DNA from 4 places in the Paeniglutamicibacter sulfureus genome. Region 4 is predicted to be linked to each of the others. Evidence: riboswitches for the same ligand, from Rfam matches in the RefSeq annotation. Region 4 holds a riboswitch; each other region holds the start of a gene.
What was found. A riboswitch is a leader RNA that binds a small molecule or an ion and turns the genes downstream of it on or off. The one in region 4 is predicted to bind S-adenosylmethionine.
Positions count from the first base shown of each region.

Region 1: another riboswitch for S-adenosylmethionine. It lies ahead of ABD687_RS17295 (hypothetical protein); the one in region 4 lies ahead of ABD687_RS15175 (ABC transporter ATP-binding protein).
Region 2: another riboswitch for S-adenosylmethionine. It lies ahead of ABD687_RS19240 (bifunctional o-acetylhomoserine/o-acetylserine sulfhydrylase); the one in region 4 lies ahead of ABD687_RS15175 (ABC transporter ATP-binding protein).
Region 3: another riboswitch for S-adenosylmethionine. It lies ahead of ABD687_RS17035 (hypothetical protein); the one in region 4 lies ahead of ABD687_RS15175 (ABC transporter ATP-binding protein).

Region 1 covers NZ_BAAAWO010000001.1:3,815,093-3,820,910, reverse strand. Annotated here, with positions in the region: gene ABD687_RS17310 (cupin domain-containing protein) at 1-126, opposite strand, end outside; gene ABD687_RS17305 (sodium:solute symporter family protein) at 288-1,814, shown strand; gene ABD687_RS17300 (DinB family protein) at 1,942-2,520, shown strand; SAM riboswitch class IV at 2,533-2,644, shown strand; gene ABD687_RS17295 (hypothetical protein) at 2,663-2,935, shown strand; gene ABD687_RS17290 (VIT1/CCC1 transporter family protein) at 3,176-4,279, shown strand; gene ABD687_RS17285 (DUF222 domain-containing protein) at 4,475-5,818, shown strand, end outside.
Region 2 covers NZ_BAAAWO010000001.1:4,248,880-4,254,697, reverse strand. Annotated here, with positions in the region: gene metX (homoserine O-acetyltransferase MetX) at 29-1,201, opposite strand; gene ABD687_RS19240 (bifunctional o-acetylhomoserine/o-acetylserine sulfhydrylase) at 1,204-2,547, opposite strand; SAM riboswitch class IV at 2,622-2,737, opposite strand; gene ABD687_RS19235 (VOC family protein) at 2,903-3,547, shown strand; gene ABD687_RS19230 (IS1634 family transposase) at 3,649-5,403, opposite strand; gene ABD687_RS19225 (CPBP family intramembrane glutamic endopeptidase) at 5,728-5,818, opposite strand, start outside.
Region 3 covers NZ_BAAAWO010000001.1:3,749,704-3,755,521, forward strand. Annotated here, with positions in the region: gene ABD687_RS17015 (amino acid ABC transporter permease) at 1-810, shown strand, start outside; gene ABD687_RS17020 (amino acid ABC transporter ATP-binding protein) at 807-1,574, shown strand; gene ABD687_RS17025 (aminotransferase class I/II-fold pyridoxal phosphate-dependent enzyme) at 1,613-2,764, shown strand; gene ABD687_RS17030 (PDR/VanB family oxidoreductase) at 2,761-3,768, shown strand; gene ABD687_RS17035 (hypothetical protein) at 3,788-4,072, opposite strand; SAM riboswitch class IV at 4,095-4,227, opposite strand; gene ABD687_RS17040 (agmatine deiminase family protein) at 4,335-5,363, opposite strand; gene ABD687_RS17045 (zinc-dependent alcohol dehydrogenase family protein) at 5,593-5,818, shown strand, end outside.
Region 4 covers NZ_BAAAWO010000001.1:3,319,832-3,325,649, reverse strand. Annotated here, with positions in the region: gene ABD687_RS15180 (acyl-CoA dehydrogenase family protein) at 1-1,331, opposite strand, end outside; SAM riboswitch class I at 1,338-1,435, opposite strand; SAM riboswitch class I at 1,859-1,949, shown strand; gene ABD687_RS15175 (ABC transporter ATP-binding protein) at 1,954-2,766, shown strand; gene ABD687_RS15170 (aliphatic sulfonate ABC transporter substrate-binding protein) at 2,853-3,881, shown strand; gene ABD687_RS15165 (ABC transporter permease) at 3,881-4,711, shown strand; gene acs (acetate--CoA ligase) at 4,837-5,818, shown strand, end outside.

The DNA of each region.
Region 1 (5,818 bases), 500 kb from region 4:
ACCCTTGGTCAAGCCCGTGGATTCGGCGATCTGGTCAATGGTCAGACGCTGGGCATGACGCGCCGCCCGGATCCGCGAGCCGATGGCGAGGGCAGCACTGCTGGGCTCAACGGGCAGGGCTTTCATCGGCGCGGGTCTCCAGGTGGGCTCGAGGGAAATATTGCGTTCATACAGCTTAGGTGCAATTGACGTGTGCGACACCTCACATTAGCCTGTAGAACAACAAAAGTTTACCCCTAGGCATCCCAGAGTTGCACCCAAGTTCATTCCCAGCAAAGGCTCCCCCCATGGAATTCATCAATGGCACGATCGTTGCCGTCTATTTGGCGGCTATGCTCATCTTCGGCTGGTGGGGAAAATCGCGCACCAAGAACAGCAGCGACTACCTCGTGGCCGGCAGGCGGCTCGGCCCGTTCCTGTACACCGGCACGATGGCGGCGGTCGTCCTGGGCGGGGCCTCCACCGTCGGCGGCGTCGGCCTCGGCTACAAGTTCGGGATCTCCGGCATGTGGCTGGTCGTGGCCATCGGCGCCGGCGTCATCCTGCTCTCGCTGCTCTTCGCACCCACCCTGCAGCGCCTGAAGATCTTCACCGTCTCGCAGATGCTCACCCTGCGCTACGGCAGCAAGTCCGCGACGAACACCTCGGGTATCGTCATGCTCGCCTACACACTGATGCTCTGCGCAACCTCCACCAGCGCCTATGCGACGATCTTCGTGGTCCTCTTCGGCTGGGAGCGCTGGCTGGCCATCGCCATCGGCGGGGTCATCGTGGTCATCTACTCCACCATTGGCGGCATGTGGTCGATCACCCTGGCCGACCAGGTCCAGTTCGTCATCAAGACCGTGGGCATCTTCTTCCTGATGCTGCCCTTCGCACTGAACGCAGCCGGCGGCATGTCAGGGATCCGCGAACGCGTCGGGGCGGAGTTCTTCAGCTTCACCGGCATCGGCGTCCAGACGATCATCACCTACTTCGTGGTCTACACCCTGGGCCTGCTCATCGGCCAGGACATCTGGCAGCGCGTGTTCACCGCCAAGACCCCGAAGGTGGCCCGCTGGGGCGGCACCACCGCCGGCATCTACTGCGTGCTCTACGGGGCAGCCGGCGCCATCATCGGCATGGCCGCCAAGGTCGCCTTGCCGGAGATCATCGGCGCTGACACCAACAAGGACGTGGTCTACGCGGAGGTCGCCACTCAGCTGCTGCCCGTCGCCGTCGGCGGACTGGTGCTGGCAGCCGCTGTGGCAGCCATGATGTCCACTGCCTCCGGCGCGCTGATTGCCGCTGCCACAGTGGCCCGCACCGACGTCACCCCGTTCGTGGCCAGCTGGTTCGGCAGGCACGTGAAGGTGAACACCAACGAAAACCCGGAGCACGACGTGCGTGCCAACCGCATCTGGGTGCTGCTGCTGGGCATTGTCTCGATCGTGCTGGCCATCATGGTCTCCGACGTGGTCGCGGCACTGACCATTGCCTACGACATCCTGGTGGGCGGCCTGCTGGTGGCCATCATCGGCGGGCTGGTCTGGAAGCGCGGGAATGGGCTGGGGGCCGCCGCCTCGATGGCTGCCGGAACCATTGTCACCTTGGGCACCATGATCGTCCTGGAAATCCAGGCCGAACAGCGCTTTGACGGCATCTACGCGAACGAGCCAATCTACTTCGGATTGATTGCCTCGGCACTGACCTTCATCGTGGTCTCCCTGATCACGCGACCCACCTCCGCGGCGGTCATCACCCGCTGGAACGCCCGGGTCGCCGGCCATGCCGACGCCGAGGGCGCGGAAATCACCGAGGTCGCCGGCCGCTAGCACCGGATTCACGGCACGGACCGCATCCCGAAGGGAGCCCGTCTCCGCGCACTGCGCGCGAAGACGGGCTCCTTCCTTTCGCCGCAGCCCTTCCCCGGCGGGCCCCGTCGCTCCTAGGCTGGGCCGCATGGACAATCTCAAGGACCACCTCACCACGTACCTGGACAGCACGCGCGAAGCCATGCTCTGGAAGGTCGAGGGGCTCAGCGAGCAGGAAATGACCCGCCCCATGGTCGGGACGGGCACCAACATCCTGGGCCTGATCCAGCATCTGGCCACCGTCGAGTACGGCTACTTCGTCGAATGCCTCGGGTTCACGGTCGAGGATGAACGCCACGACGCGCTGATGGCCGATCCGGAAGTCAGCGCCGACATGTGGGTGCCCGCCGATGTCCCCTGCTCCGAGATCCTCGATTTCTACCGCCGCGCCATCGCCGCAGCAAACCACAACATCGCAGCCCTCCCCCTGGATGCACCGGCCACGGTTTCCTGGTGGGTGCCGGAGAAACGCGACACCACGCTCGGGCGCCTGCTGCTGCACATGAACGTGGAGACCGCACGCCATGCGGGCCATGCCGACATCGTGCGGGAGCTCATCGACGGTTCCACCGGAATGCGCCGGGACAACACCAACATTCCTCCCTACGACCCCGTTGCCTGGACGCAATTGCACGCAAATATCTTGCGGGCCTCCGAATCACGGTAAAGTGGACCACAGCTTCACGAGACGCGTCGGCAAGCTCCGACTCAGACGCGCACCAACCCCAGGTTCATGGGTGGTTCGGATGAAGAAGCGGTCGCGGACCACTTGGCCCCGGCAAGAGCTCACGAAAGGCTTTCGCCCCCACATGGCACCTTCCATCCCCGTTTTGCCCCTGCTCGATGTCCACCGTGCGGTCGTCGAGCTGCGCCTTGCCGGTTCCTGGCACAGCTACCACGTTGCGGACGCACCTTCGCTGGCCGCGGCCCTGGCCAATGCCGTCGGCTTGCCGCGCTTCGACGCCCGCGCGAGGGAGCTGTCGGTGCGCATCCCCCGGGCCGGAAAGCCCGCCGGACAGGCGTTGTTTTTTAGTCTCAACGAATTTTCACTTGTCCTGCCAACGGCTACACTCGTGGGTTGAAGGGGAGTAGTTCCCAGACCCGCCGGCACGGCGGGACAGCGGTGCGTCGACATACTGGTTACAGCGTTGTAACCCGGCAATCCACCCGGGGCCACGGGCAATCCAGCCCGGCCCGGGCGAACGAGACCTTCGGTCCACACATTGGTGGCCCGAGGCTCAACGTACCCAAAAAGAAATCCTGCTGGGCCTCCCCATCGCATGGCCTCCCGAGGCCGTGAACGCCCACATGAGGATGAGAGCATGACGCAACAAGCGCCGACCCCCACTCACGCCCAGATCAAGCGCTGGCGCCAGTACCTGGCCGACGAAATCGCCGAAGGCGCGGTCTACCGCGAACTGGCCAACAAGCGCCAGGGTGAGGAACGCGCAGTCCTGCTGGGACTGGCAGCCGCCGAAACCCGACACGAGGAACACTGGCGCTCGCTGCTGGGCGAGAACGCCGACAAGCGCACCCGGCCCTCGATCCGGCGCACCATGCTCCGCTTCCTGGCCCGGCACTTCGGTTCGGTCTTCGTCCTGGCCCTGGCCCAGCGTGCCGAGGGCAACTCCCCCTATGCCGCAGACACCGATGCCAGCCGCCAGATGGCCGCCGACGAACTCGTCCACGAGGAGGTCGTGCGCGGCCTGGCCACCCGCGGCCGCAACCGGCTTTCGGGCAACTTCCGGGCGGCGGTCTTCGGCGCCAACGACGGCCTGGTGTCCAACCTGGCCTTGGTCATGGGCATCGGCGCCACGGGCGTGGCAACCTCCTTCGTGCTCTTCTCCGGCATTGCCGGGCTGCTGGCCGGGGCCCTGTCGATGGCCGCGGGCGAATACGTCTCGGTGCGTTCCCAGCGCGAGCTGCTCTCGGCTTCCAAGCCCACGGAGGTGACCCTGGCCGCGGCGCCGGACCTCGATCTGGATGCCAACGAGCTGGTATTGGTCTACAAGGCCCGCGGCATGAGCGACGAGGACGCAGCACACCGGGCCGCCGAACGCATGGGCATCTACTCCTGCGACTGCAACCCCTCCACGTCGCTCCGGTCCGAGCTCACGGTTGCCGCCGATAGCCGGGAACACGAGGAAATCGGCTCCGCCATGGGTGCGGCTTCCGCGTCCTTCTGCTTCTTTGCCTCCGGGGCGGTCATCCCGATCCTTCCGTTCATTTTCGGCATGGACGGCACCCCCGCGATCCTGCTCTCCGCCGTGCTGGTGGGCATCGCCCTGCTGGCCACCGGCGGCGTGGTCGGCTTGCTTTCCGGCGCATCCCCGGCCAAGCGCGGACTGCGCCAGCTGGCCATCGGCCTGGGCGCCGCGGCGGTCACCTACGTCCTCGGACTGCTCTTCGGCAGCTCCGTGGCTTAGCGGCACCACTGCAGGGACACTGGCACGTGCCGCCACTTTCATGGATCGGGGATCCGGCGGCACTCTTTCCTCGCTGTGCCCGAACGGGATGGCACTCGCCGGGAACGCAGTCGCCCACGATCCTTACTAGAACATAGTTTCTAATATTCATGAAAATATCTTCCAATTGTCGGCTACTGGTTCTAAAATTGAAGTATGGCAACGACGTCATCGAGCGGTACCCCTTCTGACGGCACCACCGGTGGTGCCGTCAGGGACCTGGGCTACGATGCGCTATTGCACGACGGGGCGGACATGGACGCACTGGTTGCCGAACACTTGGCCCGCACCGGCACCGACGGGATCCTGTCCCTGGCCGCCGCGGTGAACGGAGCCCCGGTACTGACAGGAACCCATGAGGCGGTGACCGCCGTCGGCGCACTGGAAACCTTGAAATGCGCCGCCACGGCGAAGCAGGCCGACCACAGCGTCGCCTACCAGGATTCCTTGGTCGCCGATCGACAGCGCGCCGGGGTCAGGGAGAAAAACCCCGCATGGGGCTCAAGCGGGGACGTAGCCCTGATGCTGCATTTGTCCCCGAAAAGCGGAACCAAACGCACGAACGACTTCCGGATACTTGCCGAAGACCTGCCACACTGCCACCAGGGGCTGCGCCGCGGCATCATGACTTGGGACCAGGCGCACGTGGTAATCAGCGGCACCCGGAGCCTCAAGATCGAAAACCGGAGAATGATCGACGAGCTGCTGTGGGAGGACACCCACACCTGCTTCGAGGCCGGAACTGCGTCGCTGCGTGAGCTGGTCGACTACTGGGCCCTCGTCCTTGAACCTGAAACCGCCGAACAAGAGGAAGAAGACGCCACCGAGAAGCGGTATGTCAGCGGCTACCAGGTGAACGAAAACACCGTGCGGATCGTCGGTGACTTCCCGCTGGACCAGGGCGTTCCCATCCTGCAGGTCCTCAACCGCGAAATGGAACGCCCCCGGAAGCCCGGGGACGACCGCACCAACGCCCAGGTCGCGGCAGACACCGTCTTCGAGGCGATCACCGACACCAAGGCCACCGGCTCCAGGCCGGTGGAGCTGTTGCTGATGATGGACCCGGAAAGCCTCACCGGTGCCAGTGATGAACCGGCACTGATCCCGGGCCACGGATACATCAGCGCCACCAGGGCCCGGTCACTGGTGGCCGGCGACCCAGAGCACCCACTGAACACCTGGTACCGGCGCCTCTATGCAGCCCCGGACACCGGCAAATTGGTCGCGATGGATTCGGCCGCCCGCAGCTTCGCCGGAAACCTCAAGCGCTTCATCACCCTCCGCGACCAACGCTGCCGCACCCCTCACTGCAACGGCCGCATCGAGGAACTCGACCACGTCGTGCAGGTTCGCCGCAACGGGAAGACCACCGAGATCAATGGTTCTGGCCGCTGTCGAACATGCAACCGGACCAAGGAAGCGCCCGGATGGCACGAGGAGCCTCTGCCCGGACGAGGCCGCCATTCCTTCAAAATCACCACCCCGAGCGGCCACAGCTAC
Region 2 (5,818 bases), 930 kb from region 4:
ATCTCCCAACCGGACCATGCCCCTTGAGCTACCCGGCGTCGGCCTGAATGTCGGGTTCCCGGACGAAAACGCGCTCGCCCAGGGCATCGCCAAGTTGCTCGATGTCGGTGAGGAAGCCATCGTGGCCAATCGGCGAGGTGATGTACTGGACCTTGCAGGGATTCGGCAGCAACGCGGCAAGTCGCTCAGACTGCTCGGGCCAATACAGGCGGTCCGAATCCACGGCAGCCACCAGGACATTTACCTCTGCCAGTCGCGCAAGGGCGGCCTCGATGGACTCGTGGCCCCTGGCAATGTCATGGCTCATGAGGGCCTCGGTCAGCACCAAATAGCTGTTGGCGTCGAAGCGGCCCACCAACTTGCTTGCCTGGTGGTCCAGGTAGCTTTCCACCTGGTATCGACCGCGGTCAAGACCGGGACTTGAGACAGGCAGTTCGTCGCCCTGCGGCATCCGCCCGAACCGAACGTCGAGTTCCGTCGCTGTCCGGTAGGTGATGTGGGCAATCCGCCGGGCAATCCCCAACCCGGCCGACGGAATGAGCTCGTTGGCGTAGTAATCGCCGCCGGCGAACTCCGGGTCCAACTTGATGGCGGCGGTCTGCGCCTGTGCGAAGGCGATCTGCTCGGCCGAGGACTCGGCCGAAGCCGCCACCACCACGCAGTTCCTGACGCGTTCGGGGAATTCGACGGCCCACTCCAGGGCACGGGCACCGCCCATGGATCCACCCAGCACCGTGTGCCACGCAGCGATACCCAGCTCGTCGGCCAGGCGTGCCTCCAGCCGCACCGAATCCTTGATGGTCGTGAAGGGGAACCGTGATCCCCAGGGGACCCCGTCCGGGTCAAGGCTGGCCGGGCCGGTGCTGCCGGAGCAACCGCCGACCATGTTGGCTGCAACCACGAAATATTTATCGGTGTCCACCGTCTTGCCCGGTCCCACAAATCCGTCCCACCAGCCGGGTTCCGTCGAGGCTCCACGGGCGACATGGCTATCGCCTGTCAGTGCATGGGCGATGAGGACGGCGTTGGAGGCATCTGCATTCAACGTGCCCCAGGTCTCGTATCCCAGTACGATTTCCGGCAGCGTCGCACCGGTCTCGAACGTATAGGAACCGGTTTTCAGGTGCTGCAGGATGCCGTCGGGGGCGTAGTCCAACGCCGCTGCCGTTTCTGCGTCATAAAGGACCACGTTTGTCTCCACACTCACCGGGTACCCTGAAATTCAACATCGGCAGAGGTGGCCACTGATTCGAAGCCAACCTTCAGGTCGCCGATGATGTCGGCAATATTCTCAATGCCGACGCTCAAGCGGACAAGTCCCGGGGACACGCCTGCGGCAACCTGCTCCTCCTCGGTGAGTTGCGCGTGGGTCGTCGACGCCGGGTGGATAACCAGCGAACGCACGTCGCCCAGGTTGGCGACATGGGAGTGCAGCGTCAGCGCATCGACAAAGCCCTGGCCCGCTTCGCTCCCGCCGGAAATCTCGAACGAAACAATGGCGCCAATGCCCTTGGGTCCATACTTGCGCCCGCGCTCGAACCACGCGCTGGATTCGATCCCCGCGTAGTGGACGCGCTGCACCTGTGGTTGTGTCTCCAGCCATTGTGCAACTTCCACGGCATTGGAGACGTGGCGCTCCATGCGCAGCGACAGCGTTTCCAGCCCCTGGGCAATCAGGAATGCATTGAACGGGGAAACTGCCGACCCGAGGTCGCGCAACAGTTGCACGCGTGCCTTGAGGACGTAGGCAAGGTTGGCGCCTAGTGCACCGTTGACGCCGAGGTCCCGGGCGAAGACCAGGCCGTTGTACGACTCGTCGGGGGTGTTGAAGCCGGGGAATTTCTGCGGGTCGGCGGCAAAGTCGAAATTGCCCGAGTCAACAATGACACCGGCGATTGCCGTTCCGTGTCCACCGAGGTACTTGGTGGCGGAATGGACCACGATGTCGGCTCCCCACTCGATCGGGCGGATCAGGAACGGCGTGGCCAAGGTGTTGTCAACGATCAGCGGCACACCTGCCTCATGCGCAATGGCGGAAACGGCTTCGATGTCCAGCACGTCCTGGCGCGGGTTGGAAACCACTTCGCCGAAGAACGCCTTGGTGTTGGGTTGGACGGCTGATCGCCAGCCTTCCAGGTCATCCGGGTCCGAAACAAAGGTGACTTCGATGCCCAGCTTGCGCAGCGAGTGCTTGAACAGGTTTTGGGTTCCGCCGTAGAGGCTCGGGCTGGCCACGATGTGGTCTCCGGCCTCGGCAAGGTTCAGGATCGAATAGGTGGTGGCAGCTTGTCCCGAGGCCAACAGCAGTGCGCCAACTCCACCTTCGAGGCTGGCAATGCGCTGCTCAACGGCGTCCTGCGTGGGATTTCCGATACGCGTGTAGATCGGCTCGAGCTCGGCCAGTGCAAAACGTGCAGCGGCGCTTTCGGCGCTCGGAAACACGAATGACGACGTCTGGTAGATGGGCAGTGCTCGTGCACCGGTTGCGGAGTCGGGCTCCTGTCCCACGTGGATCTGGCGGGTTTCAAAGGACCAGTTGTTAGACATATCTTCCCCTTCAAGGATTCTAGGGGGTATGCCCGAAGCCGACTCCGGCGGTGGCCGTGTCTTGGCTAGGGGCATTCCCGCGCTTGTCCCACGTCGTTTTGACGTGGGGCCTGGTCTTCACCCGGGGCACCCCACCGCGGCGGAGGGTTGCCGTTCAGCAAGCCGGGGCTTTCTGCTGAAACTCATGACCTTGTCAATAAGTCTGGCCCAGGGCTTCACATGTTCGCAACCACATCTCAAATTGTGACAAGTTGGCGGCAATCGCACTAGCCGCAGACGTTTAAAACGACCAACTGAAACGCAAGTTAGGTCAACCTAAGTCGAGAGCCAGATCACAAAGTGCCATGATGGGCACATGATGAGGCTCGACCATGTAACTTACGCTTGTGGACCCGACGGTCTAGCGGCAACTGCCGCTAGGATCGGCGCGGTTCTTGGACTCGAATCAGTAAAGGGCGGTGTGCACCCACGTTTTGGTACGCGCAATGTCATCTTCCCGCTGAAGAACAACCAGTACCTGGAAGTTGTCGAAGTACTCAACCACCCGTCGTCTGACAAGGCACCGTTTGGCCAGGCCGTTCGCGCCCGCTCCGAACTCGGAGGTGGCTGGATGGGGTGGTGCGTCGCTGTTGACGACTTGGCTCCTGCCGAGGCACGCCTGGGCCGCGGCTCGGTACCGGGAAACCGGAAATTCCCCGATGGACGGGAACTGACCTGGCGCCAGATCGGCATCAACGGCCTGATTGCGGACCCGCAGGTTCCCTACATGCTTCGCTGGGATGAGGGCACCGAGGATCTGCACCCCTCGAAGGCACTGGATCCTGTGGGGAAAATTTCCTCAATCTGCATCGCCGGCTCCAGCGAACGGGTCGCCGACTGGCTCGGACAACCCGAGCAGTTGCCCGTTGGCGACGTTGTTGTCGATTGGCAAGCGCCGAACGGGACGCCGGGAATCCTTTCGGTAACGTTTGAAACTCCCACGGGTCCCATCACGCTGTAACAAAGCAGTCATGGGAAGCACTAGCCTGAAGTTACGGCAGACAGAACGCCAGGATCCCCGGATTGTCGGGGATCCTGGCGTTTTTGGTTCCGGTTCTCTGGCTACTTTCTGTGGTTTTTGATGTGGTGGTCGATGAGGTCCATGGCCCTTTGTTGGCGGGGCGTGGGCAGGGAAAGCAGTTCGAAGGTCCGCTCGGTGCCCGGGACGCTGGTGGTGTTCCTGGTCCGGGTTCCCAGGTGGGTCAGGAGGTCTTGGTAGCTGGTGGCGGTGGTCCCGTCGTCGAGTTTCCGGGTGCTGGCCTTGGATGCCGCGGCGGCGGAGCGTTCGACCTTGGCGACGGGTTCCTCGGGCACGGGTCGGTTCTCGTCGGTGAAGGTCAGTGGTGCGAGGGCGGTGCGCAGGTGCCAGGTGAGGTGGGCGGCGAGCATGCAGAGGAAGACGTGGGCTCGGGTCCGGTTTTCGGTGTAGTGGCGGATGGGGCGGATGCCCAGGTCGCGGGTTTTGAGGGTCTTGAAGATCTTTTCCACGTTGGCCAGGGACTTGTAGGTGCGCACCGCCTCGGGGGCGTCCATGGTGTCGGCGGGGAGGTTGGTGCGGATGACGTAGATGCCGTCCAGGTCGGCCTCGCGGGCAATGGATCCGGTGTTGCGGGTGTAGGTGAAGGCGGTGTCTTCGATGATGAGGTTGAAGTGCTTTTGCATGTTGTATTTGCCGGCGACCTTGCCGACCTTCACCCCGATCTTTCCGGCGCCCTTGAGGCGGCCGGCCTCCACCGCTTTCTTGATGGTTTCCAGCTTTTCCTCGGTGGCCTCGAGCAGGTTGGTGCGTTTGTGGGCGCGCTTGGCGGCCAGGGCGGGGTTGCGGCAGGCGATGAGCCGTTCGCCGGGGTATTTCGGGTGGGTGATCTCGGCGAGGTTTTGTTGGTCGAACAGGCTCATCTGCAGGGGGCCGTTGTCCTCGGCGAGGTGCTGGATGTCGGTGTTGCGCAGCGCGGTGACCCAGGAGAAGTCGGTGTCTTTTTTGAGGTCTTCGACCCGTGCGTTGGTGATCATGCCGCGGTCTCCGACCATGGCCAGGTCATGGACGCCGGAGAGGGCGTGGATCTCCTTGGCAATCTGGATGAATGCGGTCGGGTCGGCGGTGTTCCCGGGGAACACTCGCACGGCGATGGGCAGTCCGGCGCGGGTGGCGAGCATGCCGTATTCGATTTGTTCGCAGCCGCGTTTCTTGTCCCTGGAATACCCGAATTTTGCCAGCGGGTTGTGGGTTCCGGTGACCCAGGAGGAGGACAGGTCAAAGAGCGCGAGGCCCTCGGGGTTGTGTTCGGGTCCGAGGTGGGTGCGGGCGAGCTGCTTTTCGATGCGGGGTTGTTGTTCCAGGAGCCAGTCCATGGCGGCGTAGAGCTCGTCGGTGGTGGCCGGTCCGAGGTCGGTGCCCAGGGTGGTGTCGGCGAACCAGTTCAGGGTGGCGAGCTTGGAGGTCGGCTTGCAGATCCGGGCCGCCAGCAGGGCCATGATGAGGTCCCGGTTCCGGCAGGCGGGGCCCAACAGGGATTCGAAGCGCAGGCCGCGGGCCATGGCGTAGATCGCGTCGATGTGTCCGTGGGGCAGGGTGCGCAGGATCTGCATCCGGGCATCGGCGTCCACCATTCTCTTGCCGTTCAGGGACGCCTTCAGGTCCAGGATGGCGCGTTCGGGCAGGTAGGAAATGTTGCCCAGGGTCTCGTGCTTGACCTTGCCGCCCTCGCGGTAGGTCCGGCGCACCAGGGCGGACCGGTATTCGACCTCCACACCGGCCTTGTTGACCCTGCGGGATGTGTTGATGGCTACATGCATGGCCTTGGTGCCTTGTTCCATGGCAACAAATTACACCTTGCTCGCGGAGATTGGAAGGCTTTTCGTGAAAACTTTAGTGGCTACAGTTTTCGGCCAAAAGAGGGGAATTGCCCCGGAACCATGCGGTTCCGAGGCAATTCCTTAACGTAACCTCAGACTAGCAACGTGGGGGTGTCCGGAGGTGATCCGGACACCCCCGCATTGATTAATTCCTGGTCTGCTCCGCCGACGGTTACGGCGCCACGCCAAGCGGGGCGTGAGGGATGCCGGTGGGCCTGATTTCCTCGAGACTATCAATCCGGCCGGAAACCGGCAGTCATCGGCGAAAAGTAATCAAACCGTGCTTCAGGAACCCAACCCGATTGCTGTACCCACCAGCGCATAACCGACGAATCCCGCAACGTCCAGGAACGCGTGGGCGATAACCAGCGGCATG
Region 3 (5,818 bases), 430 kb from region 4:
GACGTGGTGGGGGAGTACCTCTTCGCGGCGCCGGTGATGGCCGGCCTGGGCCGGACCCTGATGCTCACCGCCATCTCCATGCTCATCGGCATCGGGCTGGGGATCGTGGTGGCGGTGTGCAGGCTCTCTGCGAATCCGATCCTGTCCACCGCGGCCTGGGCGTACTCGTGGTTCTTCCGCGGGACGCCACTAATGGTGCAACTGCTCTTCTGGTTCTTCCTGGCGGCCCTGATCCCGAACATCGGGCTCGGCATCCCGTTCGGACCGGAGCTGCTGAGTATCGACACCAACTCGGTGATTTCCCCGTTCACCGCAGCGCTCTTGGGCCTGAGCCTCAATGAGGGCGCGTACATGGGAGAGATCGTGCGCTCGGGCATCCGCTCCATAGCCACGGGCCAGACCGAGGCGGCGAAGGCCATCGGGATGTCCAGGATGCAGACCATGCGCCGGGTGATCCTGCCGCAGGCCATGCGCGTGATCATCCCGCCGACCGGCAACGAGACCATCGGCATGCTCAAGTACACCTCCTTGGTCATCGTCATTGGGTACTCGGAGCTGTTGACCAGCGTGTCGATCATCTACTCGCGCAATTTCCAGACCATTCCGCTGCTCATCGTGGCGGCCATCTGGTACCTGGCGGTCACCGCGGTGCTTTCCGTGGGCCAGTACTTCATCGAACGCCACTTTGAACGGGGCTTCTCACCCATCAAGGGCAAGAAGCCCGCGGCGCCCGCTGCCTCGGCAACCGGCCCCGGCGCGGGACCAAAGGCAGCGCCAAGCATCGAGCCGGAATTGGAGCCAAGCAAATGAACGAACCAGTCCTGCGCGCCCACAATGTGCGCAAGTCCTTCGGCCACCTGGAAATCCTCAAGGGCATCACCCTTGAGGTGCAGGCCGGACAGGTCGCGTGCCTGCTGGGGCCATCCGGCTCGGGCAAGAGCACGTTCCTGAGGTGCATCAACCACCTGGAAAAAATCAGTGACGGGGAAATGTGGGTCCACGGGGAGCGCATTGGATACCGCCGTTCGGGGAACAAGTTGCACGAGCTGAAGGAAAACGAAACGGCCAGGCAACGTGCATCCGTCGGCATGGTCTTCCAGCAATTCAACCTGTTTCCGCACCGGACCGCCCTGGAGAACGTGATTGAGGGACCGACCATCGTGCAGCGCAAATCGCGCGCGAAGGCCATGGCCGAAGGCATGGAACTGCTGGACCGGGTGGGATTGGCAGACAAGTACCAGCACTACCCCGCGCAGCTCTCCGGGGGCCAGCAGCAACGCGTGGCCATCGCCCGGGCCCTGGCCCTGAAGCCAAAGCTCATGCTCTTCGACGAGCCGACCTCCGCGCTCGACCCGGAGCTGGTGGGGGAGGTGCTGGAGGTCATGACTTCCCTGGCGGCTTCGGGGATGACCATGATCGTGGTGACCCACGAAATGGGCTTCGCCAAGGAAGTCGGGGACGTCGTGCACTTCATGGCGGACGGGCAGCTGGTGGAATCCGGCAGCCCCAGGCAGGTCCTGGAGGACCCCCGCGAACCCAGAACCCAGGCCTTCCTGTCCAAGGTCTTGGCCTAAGGGCGTCGATGGAATCCACCCGGAGAAGGAAGGACCAGATGTCCCACGAGCAATCCGGCGCACGCGAGGCGACACCACGGCCGCGCAACCTGGTGAACCTGCTGCCGAACTATTCGCGCTCGCCGGCCGCGGGGAAGGTGCGGTGGGTGGCTTCCTCCAACGAATCCTGGATGTCGCCCTCGCCCGCTGCCGTTGCGGCCATGGCGGCCAGCGTGCAACGCTCCAACCGCTATCCGAGCCTGGCCGGGGACCGGCTGGTGGCCGCGCTGTCCGACACGCTCGGGCTGCCCGGCACCCAGGTTGCGGTGGGGGCAGGGTCCCTGGCCCTGCTGGGCCAGGTCCTTGCCGCGTTCGCCGGGCCGGGCGACGAGGTGCTGTACGCCTGGCGCAGCTATGAGGCCTATCCGATCCTGGTCACGCTGGCAGGGGCCCGGGGCGTCCAGGTGCCGCTGGACGCGGCCCATCGCCACGACCCGGAGGCCATGCTCCGTGCCATCACCGAACGCACCGCGGTGGTGCTGCTGTGCAATCCCAACAACCCCACCGGAACGGTGCTGGGGATCAACGAAGTCGAATCCTTCCTCGCGAGGGTTCCGGGCCGGGTGCTCGTGGTGCTCGACGAGGCCTACATCGAGTTCTCCGAATCCAGTGGCGACACCCTGATGCTGCTGCCCAAGTACCCGAACCTGGTGATCCTGCGGACCTTCTCCAAGGCCCATGCCCTGGCCGGGGCGCGGGCCGGATACCTGCTGGGAGGGGAGGACATCGTCCGCGCCATTCGCAAGGTGGCCCCGCCCTTTGGGCTGAGCGCGGTGGCAGAGGCCGGCGCCGTGGCGGCCCTCGCCGACACCGACTACCTGCTCGGCACCGTGGCCGCGGTGGCGGGCGAACGCGAATTCCTGCACCGGAAACTGGAGGCCCGCGGTATTGGCGTCCCATGCAGCGGAGGCAACTTCCTCTGGATCCCGGAAGACGGCCGGCTGGCGACCGTCATCGAACGCGCGTGCGCCGCGCACGGGGTGTCGGTCCGGGCCTTCGACGGCGCGGGAGTGCGGGTGACCATTGGCCCGCGTCTGGCCTCCCTCGCAATCCTGGCCGCCTTGGACGAGCCGGCAGCGGCGCGGCCCCCTCAAACGCCGCAGACAGTACTCACCACCCACCCAATCCACAGCACTGGAGGTGCATCGTGATCAGCACAAGTGAAAAGCACATCATCGAGGAACCGGTGGCGACCAGCCAGACGAGCGAGGACGGGTTCTTCGTCGTGGACGTGGTGGACATCCGGCGGGAATCCGAATCGGTTCTCTCCCTGGGCATTGCCCGCCCGGACGGGCTCGCCCTGCCGGACTGGAGTCCGGGATCGCACATCGACGTCATGCTCCCCAACGGGCTGCTGCGCCAATACTCCCTGTGCTCCGCCCCCGGGGAGCCGCGCTGGCGGCTGGGGGTGTTGCGGGAGCCCGCCGGCCGCGGCGGATCCGCCTACATCCACGACCAACTGAAGCCCGGCGAGCAGCTGCGCGTCAGGAGCCCGCGCAACAATTTCGCGCTCGGGCCCGCACCCGAATACGTGTTCATCGCCGGGGGCATCGGCATCACGCCCATCCTGCCCATGCTGCGCGCGGCCGAGGCCTCCGGGGTGCCGTGGCGCCTTGTCTATCTGGGGCGCAGCCGCAGCTCCATGGCCTTCACCGGCGAACTGGCACAGTACGGCGAGAAGGTCCACGTGCACGCGGACGACGAATCCGGGCTCTATCCCCTGGGCGAGCTGCTCGGCGGCCCGGCGGCGGGATTCCACGCCTATGTGTGCGGCCCCGGCCCGCTGCTGGACTACATCGCCACGCTCACCACCGGTTGGCAGGACCCCGCACGGTTCCACTTTGAACGCTTTGTCGCCGACGCGGCCGCGAGCGCGCCTGCCGCGGGAGACCATGAATTCACCGTAGAGACGACCGAAGGCCTTCAGGTGCAGGTTCCGGTGGGCACCAGCATCCTCACCGCACTGGAAGAAGTCGGGGTGCAGGTGCTGAACTCCTGCCGGGAGGGCATCTGCGGGACCTGCGAGACCCCGGTGGTCGCGGGGGAGATCGACCACCGCGATTCGCTGCTCAGCGATCAGGAGCGGGAGGCCGGCGACACCATGATGATCTGCGTGTCGCGTTGCAAGGGCGGGCGCCTGGTGCTGGACATCTAGCACCAGGCCCGGCGGGGCGTCAGGCGCGCAGGCGGAAGAACGAGCTGCCGACCAGTTCGTGGGCCCCGGGCAGCAGGAGAACCAGCAGCTCGGGGTTGAACTGGACCTCGACGGGGCCGCGGCCGACCAATGCGGCCGAGAGCTTGCGCGGGGCCAGTGCCTCGAGCACCCACTCGTCGGGACCCGCGCCAATGTGCAGCAGGTCGGTGTCCGCGTCGAGGTGGAGCCAGGCGGCGATCCAGTCGCCGGTGAAGCGCGGAAGCGGGTTATCCGTGGGGGCGGAAGTCAGGGTGGGGCCGTACATGATGTGCACACGTCCTTGGGGTTCGTTGTCCTTGCCCTTTCGTGCGGGATGCGCGACAGGGCCGCTTCGTCATCCGAACCACCCACCGTGCAACTATGGGGTTGGCGTCTGTTTTAGTCGGAGCTATGCCTATGCGGCAACCAGAACTCGTGAAGCTGATCCAACCCTACGGCGAAGCGGGGACGTTTTGCCAGCGCGGACGTGCGGGGAGCAACAAACGGTCATCTGTGACGGCGAGTGACCTTGCCATCCCGAGAGGGGTTCATTTCGCCGTCGGCATCGGCTCCTGCTGGGTGATGCAGTGGATGCCGCCGCCGCGGGCGAATAGCTCACGGGCATCCACGCCCACGACCTTGCGCCCCGGGTAGGCGTCGGAAAGGACGGCAAGGGCCTTTTCGTCGTTGGGATCGTTGAAGGTGCAGGCCACCACCCCGTCGTTGACGACCAGGTGGTTGATGTAGCTGTAGTCCACGAACCCCTCGGTGTCGCGCAGCGTCGCAGGGGCAGGGACCTCGATGACGGTGAATTCGCGGCCCCTGGCGTCGGTGGCGCCGCGGAAGGACGCGGCGATTTCCCGGCTGGCCGCATAGTCCGGGTGCTCGGGGTCCTCCTGCATGTGAACCAGCACGGTGCCGGGGGAGGGGATGGTCGCCACGATGTCCACATGTCCGCGGGTGCCGAATTCCTCGCTGTCGCGGGTCAGCCCGCGCGGGAGCCAATGTACCTTGGTGGCGCCCAGGGTGCGCGCGAACTCCTCCTCGACCTCGGCCTTGGTGATGCCGGGGTTGCGCCCGGGATCCAGCTGCACGGTCTCGGTGGCCAGCACCGTGCCCTGCCCGTCGACGTGGATGCCGCCGCCCTCGTTGACCAGGGTCGAGGCGATGCGGGGCGCGCCGGCCCACTCGGCCACGATGGCACCGATCTTCTCGTCCTTGTCCCAGGCAGCCCAGTCCTGGGCGCCCCAGCCGTTGAACACCCAGTCCACCGCGGCGAGCCCGCCGTGCTCGTCGGTAACGAAGGTCGGCCCGATGTCGCGCATCCAGGCGTCGTTGAGCTCGGCCGTGCGGACCTCGATGCGCTCATCGAGATAGCGTGCGGCAATTTCCACGTCGGCGGGGTCCACCACCATGACGACCGGGGCGAACCCGGCCACCGCGTGGGCGACGTTGGCCCAGGTCGAGCGAGCCGCGTGGGCCTCGGCCCCGGTGACGCCCAGCGTGTATCCCTCGTGGGGGAAGGCCATCCAGACGCGCTTCTGGGCCGAGGTCTCGGCGGGCATTGACCAACTCATGGTGTGTGCTCCTGCTTGGTAGGTGGTGCGCGATACGCCGGCGCCGGACAAGGTGCATGGGATGGCCATTACGCTAAATGAATATCGTTCATTTATTATGCTGGTTGACCGGAGCGTGCGCAAGGGGTGTGCGCCTCTCCGCGGGAAGCCAGCGCTGGTATCCGAGTAGCGGCAGCAGGCTGGGCATAGGGTGGAACCATTGCCGGCCCACCACTTTGCGGAGGAACACATGCGCGCCACCCTGATCCACGGACCGCGGGACATCCGCGTCGAAAACTGCCCCGAGCCGACATTGCTCGCCGACACCGACGCCATCGTGCGCGTCACCGCCTCGTGCGTCTGCGGCTCGGACCTCTGGCCCTATCGCGGGGTCAGCCAAACGCCCAGGCCCCGGCGCATCGGCCACGAGTTCATCGGCCGTATCGAGGCGGTCGGCGACGGGGTTTCAACCCTGA
Region 4 (5,818 bases):
AGGCCGGTTGCCGGTATTGCACCCACGTCGCCGATGGCGTTGAGCTGCTGGGGTGCCGTTCCATTGACCTCGTAGTCGCCGATGATGCGCGCCTTGTAGATCGCCGGGTTGTGGGTGGCAACGGTGCGCGCGTTGCGCCAGTGCCGGTCCAGGTTGCAGCCCTTGGCGGTTGCCGAGGCGCCCAGTCCGTCAAATAGCTTGGTCGCCGCCGAGAGAACCAGCGGCTGGACCACGGCTTGCGCCCGATCCGCGGCGAGTTCACACACCGCAAACCGCTCTGCCGGGCTCAGGGAGGCATCGGCAAGCGCGATCTCGATCTCCGCCACGGCGGCCAGGACGATGGAGTCGACGGCGAACGCGGTGCCCGAGATCTCGCCGACCAATTGGAGCACCTGGGGTTCCTCGCGCACCGGAACGCCCGTTCCGGTGCTGAAGCTTCGAGTGCGGGCCTGGACCGACGAGCGCACGTCATTGAGAACCGCTCGCGTGATTCCGGCTTGGACCCCCAGGAGCACCAGCTGGAAGATGGCGGATTCAGGGTCGTTGACCTGCTGTTCGTCGGGCAGGATCGTGTCCACCGGGACGTTCTCGAACGTGGTCGAGCCGGTGCCGGTGAGCTGCTGCCCGAATCCGTCCCAGTCGTCAAAGATCTTGACCCCGGAATGCTGCGTGGAGACCACCGCGATCTGGCGGCCGGCGCGGGCCGGATGCGCCACGGCGACGGCGACCCAATCGGCGTAGATCGTGCCGGTGCAATAGTATTTCTCGCCATTGAGGATCCAGCGTTCGCCCTGCCTGGCAATGGTCGTGTTGAGCGTGCCCAACCGGTTCCCGCCGCGCTCGGTGTAGGCGTTGCCGACGATCTGGCCGGCAACAATGCGCTCGATCCAGCGGTGCCGCAAGGCATCGTCCTCAAGCAACAGCACGGATTCGACGAAGCCGATGTGTGAGCGCCACAGGTGCGCCACCTGTGAATCCGCCTCGGCGAGTTCGATCAAGAGGCGGAACAAGTCGGACACGCTTGCCCCATAGCCACCTGCTGCCACCGGGATGCGCAATGCCCCGAATCGCACCCGGTTCAGCCACCCGACAGGTTCAAAGGGGAGGGTCCGGTTGGCATCGCGCTCGCCGGCCCCGACTGCGATCTTGGCGAAGACCGGGCGGAAAATCGCGGCCAACTCGTCATAGTGACCGTTCAGTGGAACGCCCGGCGTGAGTTTGAGCAGGTGTCGGGCGGGGGTGTCGCTGGTGAAGGCGTCGAGGTTGACGGCGCCAAAGATGTTCGGGTCCGCCTCGACGGCGTGCGCTAGTGCAAATGAATCGATAGCCATGAATTCTCTCCATCGGTCCTGGCGTGAGCACCTACCGCCCAATTAAGGGGAAGGGGTTGCTGCGGCGTCATGGAGCCAGATCTCTCGGCCGCTCTGGATGGTTGTTGGACATATTTCTACACGCCCCGGCGAAGCGGAGACAACCCGGTTCGTCACAAATGGCACGTGCGTCACAGGGCACAGCGGGCTTCCTGGCCCGCCGCGGCATCGGCTCGGTAGCGACCCAACGCCGATCCGACAACCATTCCTTCGACGAGACACCAGCCTTGGCGCGGAGGTCAGGCGACCCGGGGCCCCAGGTTCAGCCGGCCCGCCCGACAGCGGGTTCACGCGGCTGGACGCGTGATACGCGGGCCGGGAAGGCGGTCCCCCGCCGGCACTTTGGCGCTCGTGGAAAAAAGATGAAAATTCCCTATTTCATCAAATTTCATTCGATGGATTGCCGATTCTTTCCGACTTGTCGAACGTTCCGTCACATTACGGCCAGCTTGCCTCCATGACGCCGGATCGACTTTGATGAAGGTAACAACCCATCCCGAGCGGCCGAGAGATCTGGCTCCATGACGCCGCAGCAACCACCTCGACCGAGGCCGGTGCTACCGCCAGGAACGATGGAGAGAACATGACTTCCACGCTTGACCACCCCACGCTTTCCCTACCGGCACGCGGCTCCAACCCGGCGCTTCGCGTGACGTTCAAAGGCGTTGGACGCAGCTTCGACGGTCGCAAAGTGTTGGGTGATGTCGACCTCGAGATCGCGGGCGGCGAAGTCGTGGCAATCCTTGGCCCTAGCGGTTGCGGCAAGTCCACGTTGCTTCGCTCGGTCTCCGGACTGGACCGACCCTCCACGGGCCAGGTCCTGATCGACGGCACCGCCGTCAACGGCCTGGACGCCCGATGCGCCGTGGCTTTCCAGGAACCGCGCTTGCTGCCGTGGCAATCCGTTGAAAAGAACGTGGCTTTGGGGCTTCCCCAGGGTACAGACCGTTCCATTGGCGCCAGCCGCGTAGCCGAACTCCTGGAACTCGTCGAGTTGGATGCCCACAGCACCTTACGGCCGCGGGAAATTTCCGGCGGCATGGCCCAGCGCACCTCGCTTGCACGGGCACTGGCCCGACGCCCCGGAGTCCTGCTGCTGGATGAACCATTCGGCGCGCTGGATGCACTAACACGCCTGAAAATGCAAGACCTGCTGCTGGACATCCACGGCGCCTACCCGACGACCGTCTTGCTGGTCACCCACGACGTCGACGAGGCGCTCCAGTTGGCAGACCGCATCGTGGTGTTGGGTCGCCCGAACGGCGCCACCTCCGCCACCGTCACCCAGGTCCTCACGGTCCCCGGCGCACGTCCGCGCCACCGGAGCGATGAAGCCCTGGGCCGAATGCGCAGCTCGCTGCTGGCGTCGCTCGGCGTTGACGCGCACCGCCACTAGCACCGGCCCCCAATCACTTCCACTCCACTCGCTTCTTAGAACCAGCGCCGCACTGGCGTGCGGTCGAACACTCAAGGAAACCACTCATGAACCGCAAATTCTTCTCGCGTCGCGCGCTCATCGCCACCACCGCGCTGGCAACTGCCACCGCACTGCTGACCGGTTGCGCCGGCGAAGGCTCCGGCGGCGCCAGCGCCAACGAAGCCACGACGCTCAACATCGACTTCGCCACCTACAACCCGTTGAGCTTGGTGCTCAAGGAAAAGGGCTGGCTGGAAGCATCGCTGAAGGACCAGGGCGTCACCGTGAACTGGGTGCAGTCGGCCGGTTCCAACAAGGCCAACGAAGCGCTCCGCGCGGGCGCCATCGACGTGGGATCGACCGCGGGCTCCGCCGCCCTGCTGGCCCGCTCCAATGGTTCACCGATCAAGACCATCGACATCTACTCGCAGCCCGAGTGGGCTGCCCTTGTGGTCGCCAAGGACTCCCCCCTCAAGGAGGTCTCCGACCTGAAGGGCAAGTCCGTGGCTGCCACCAAGGGAACCGATCCTTACTTCTTCTTGCTGCAGGCCCTGGAACAGGCAGGGCTTGGTCCCGACGACGTGACGGTGGAAAACCTCCAGCACGCCGATGGGCGCGCTGCCTTGGAAAATGGCTCCGTGGACGCCTGGAGTGGACTGGACCCGATCATGGCTGGCGCCGAGGAAAACGGCGCCACGCTGATCTACCGCAACCTGGACTTCAACACCTACGGCGCGCTGAATGCGACCGAATCCTTCCTCAAGGATTCCCCGGAAGTCGCACAGGCCGTGGTGGATTCCTACGAAAAGGCCCGTGAGTGGGCTGCGGACAACCAGCAGGAAACCGCGACCATCCTGGCCGACGTGGCCGGGCTGGAAACGCCGGTTGCCGAAAAGGTGATCCTCGAGCGTTCCAACCTCGATGTTTCGGCGGTACCCGGTGAAAAGCTGATCGACGTCCTCACCGTCGTCGGGCCGATCTTCGTTCAAACCCACGACGTCACGGACCAGGCCGCCGTAGATGCCGCACTCAGCACCCTGATTGACGACTCGTTCGCCAAGAAGGCCGATTCATCCAAGGTCAAGGCCTCCTAATGTCCGCTGACCTGTCCCTGGACACCAGCGAATCGACCAACGGCAACGGCGCGTCCACGCCCGGGGGCCCGCTGCTGGCATCCCGGCTGGGCCGCATCGGCCTGGGTACGTTGGTGCCGCTGTTCATTCTCGCCCTGTGGCAGGGTGCGACCTCGTTCGGGTGGGTCACCCCGGCCCAGTTGCCTTCGCCGGCCTCGGTGTTTTCCGCCGCGGTGGATCTTCTCGGTCGCGGAGAACTGGGCAACCACATTGGCATCTCAACCCAGCGCGTCCTGGTCGGCTTTGCCATCGGCGCGGTGCTGGGCCTGGCCATCGGCGCCCTGGTCGGCTTGTCGCGCATAGCCGACGCTTTGCTGGCGCCGACCATCGGGGCATTTCGCGCGGTGCCATCCCTGGCCTGGGTCCCGCTGTTGATCCTGTGGATGAAGATCGGTGAGGACTCCAAGGTCACCCTGATCGTCATTGGTGCGTTTTTCCCCGTATTCACCACCGTGTACCTGGCCCTGCGCCACGTGGACAAGAACTTGATCGAGGCCGGCCGCGCTTTCGGACTCAAGGGCGTCAAGCTGTTGACGACCATCCAGCTTCCCGCGGTGGTTCCGGCAATATTTTCCGGCCTCCGGCTGGCCCTGGCCCAGGCCTGGCTGTTCCTGGTGGCCGCCGAATTAATCGCATCCTCCATGGGCCTGGGGTTCCTGCTGCTTGATTCCCAAAACAACGGGCGCATCGATCGACTGATCCTCGCCATCATCCTGCTGGCCGTGCTGGGCAAGACCACTGACGCGTTGGTGGGCTTGGCCGAACGCTGGGCCGTCAAACGCTGGGCCTGACCCGGCAAACCTGCCCAAGAACCACCGAAGAAAAGCATCCCGAGCGGCCAAGAGAACCGGCTCCGTGACGACGCAGCAACCACATATGCGGTGGAGTGCCAACGCCAGGACCGATGGAGAAGACAATGACTGAAACCCTGAACACGACCGCCCCCGGCATCGCCAACGAGGCCACCTGGAGCGAAGCCGAACGCCTGGCCTTCTGGGACGCCGCGGCGCGGCGTCTGAGCTGGTCCGACCAATGGCACACCGTCCACAGCAGCACCGGCGTGGACCCGGAGGCGCGGCGTGGACCCGAGTTGCGCTGGTTCGAGGGCGGCAAGCTCAACGCCGCCTACAACTGCGTGGACCGCCATGTGGAAGCCGGTCGCGGCGACAAGGTGGCCCTGCACTTCGAGGGCGAGCCCGGCGACACCACCACCGTCACGTACAAGGACCTGCAGGACCGTGTTTCCCAGGCCGCCAATGCGCTGGTCGCCTTGGGCATCACCAAGGGCGACCGCGTGGTCATCTACCTGCCGGTGTTGGTGGAAACCATCGTCATCACCCTGGCCTGCGCGCGCATCGGCGCGGTGCACTCGCTGGTCTTCGGCGGCTTCTCCGCCGAAGCCCTGAAGTTCCGCGTCGAGGACACCGCCGCCAAGCTCCTGGTCACCACCGACGGCCAGTTCCGCCGCGGCACATCGGTCCCGGTCAAGGCGCACGCCGACGAGGCCGTCTCCGGCGAAAACTCGATCGAGCACGTCCTGGTCATCAACCGCACCGGGCACACCGACATCAACTGGGTGCAGGGCAGGGACGTGTGGTGGCACGAGACGGTTGACACCGCGAGCACCGTACACACCCCCGAGGCCTTCGACGCCGAAACGCCCTTGTTCATCATGTACACCTCCGGCACCACCGGCCAGCCCAAGGGCCTGGTCCACACCACCGGCGGCTACCTGACCCAGGCCTCGTGGAGCCACGAGTTCCTCTTCTCGAACCCGGATCCGGCTAAGCGCGAGAACGACGTCCACTGGTGCACCGCCGACCTGGCCTGGGTCACCGCGCACACCTATGAGATCTACGGACCGCTGTCCAACGGCGTCACCCAGGTCATCTACGAGG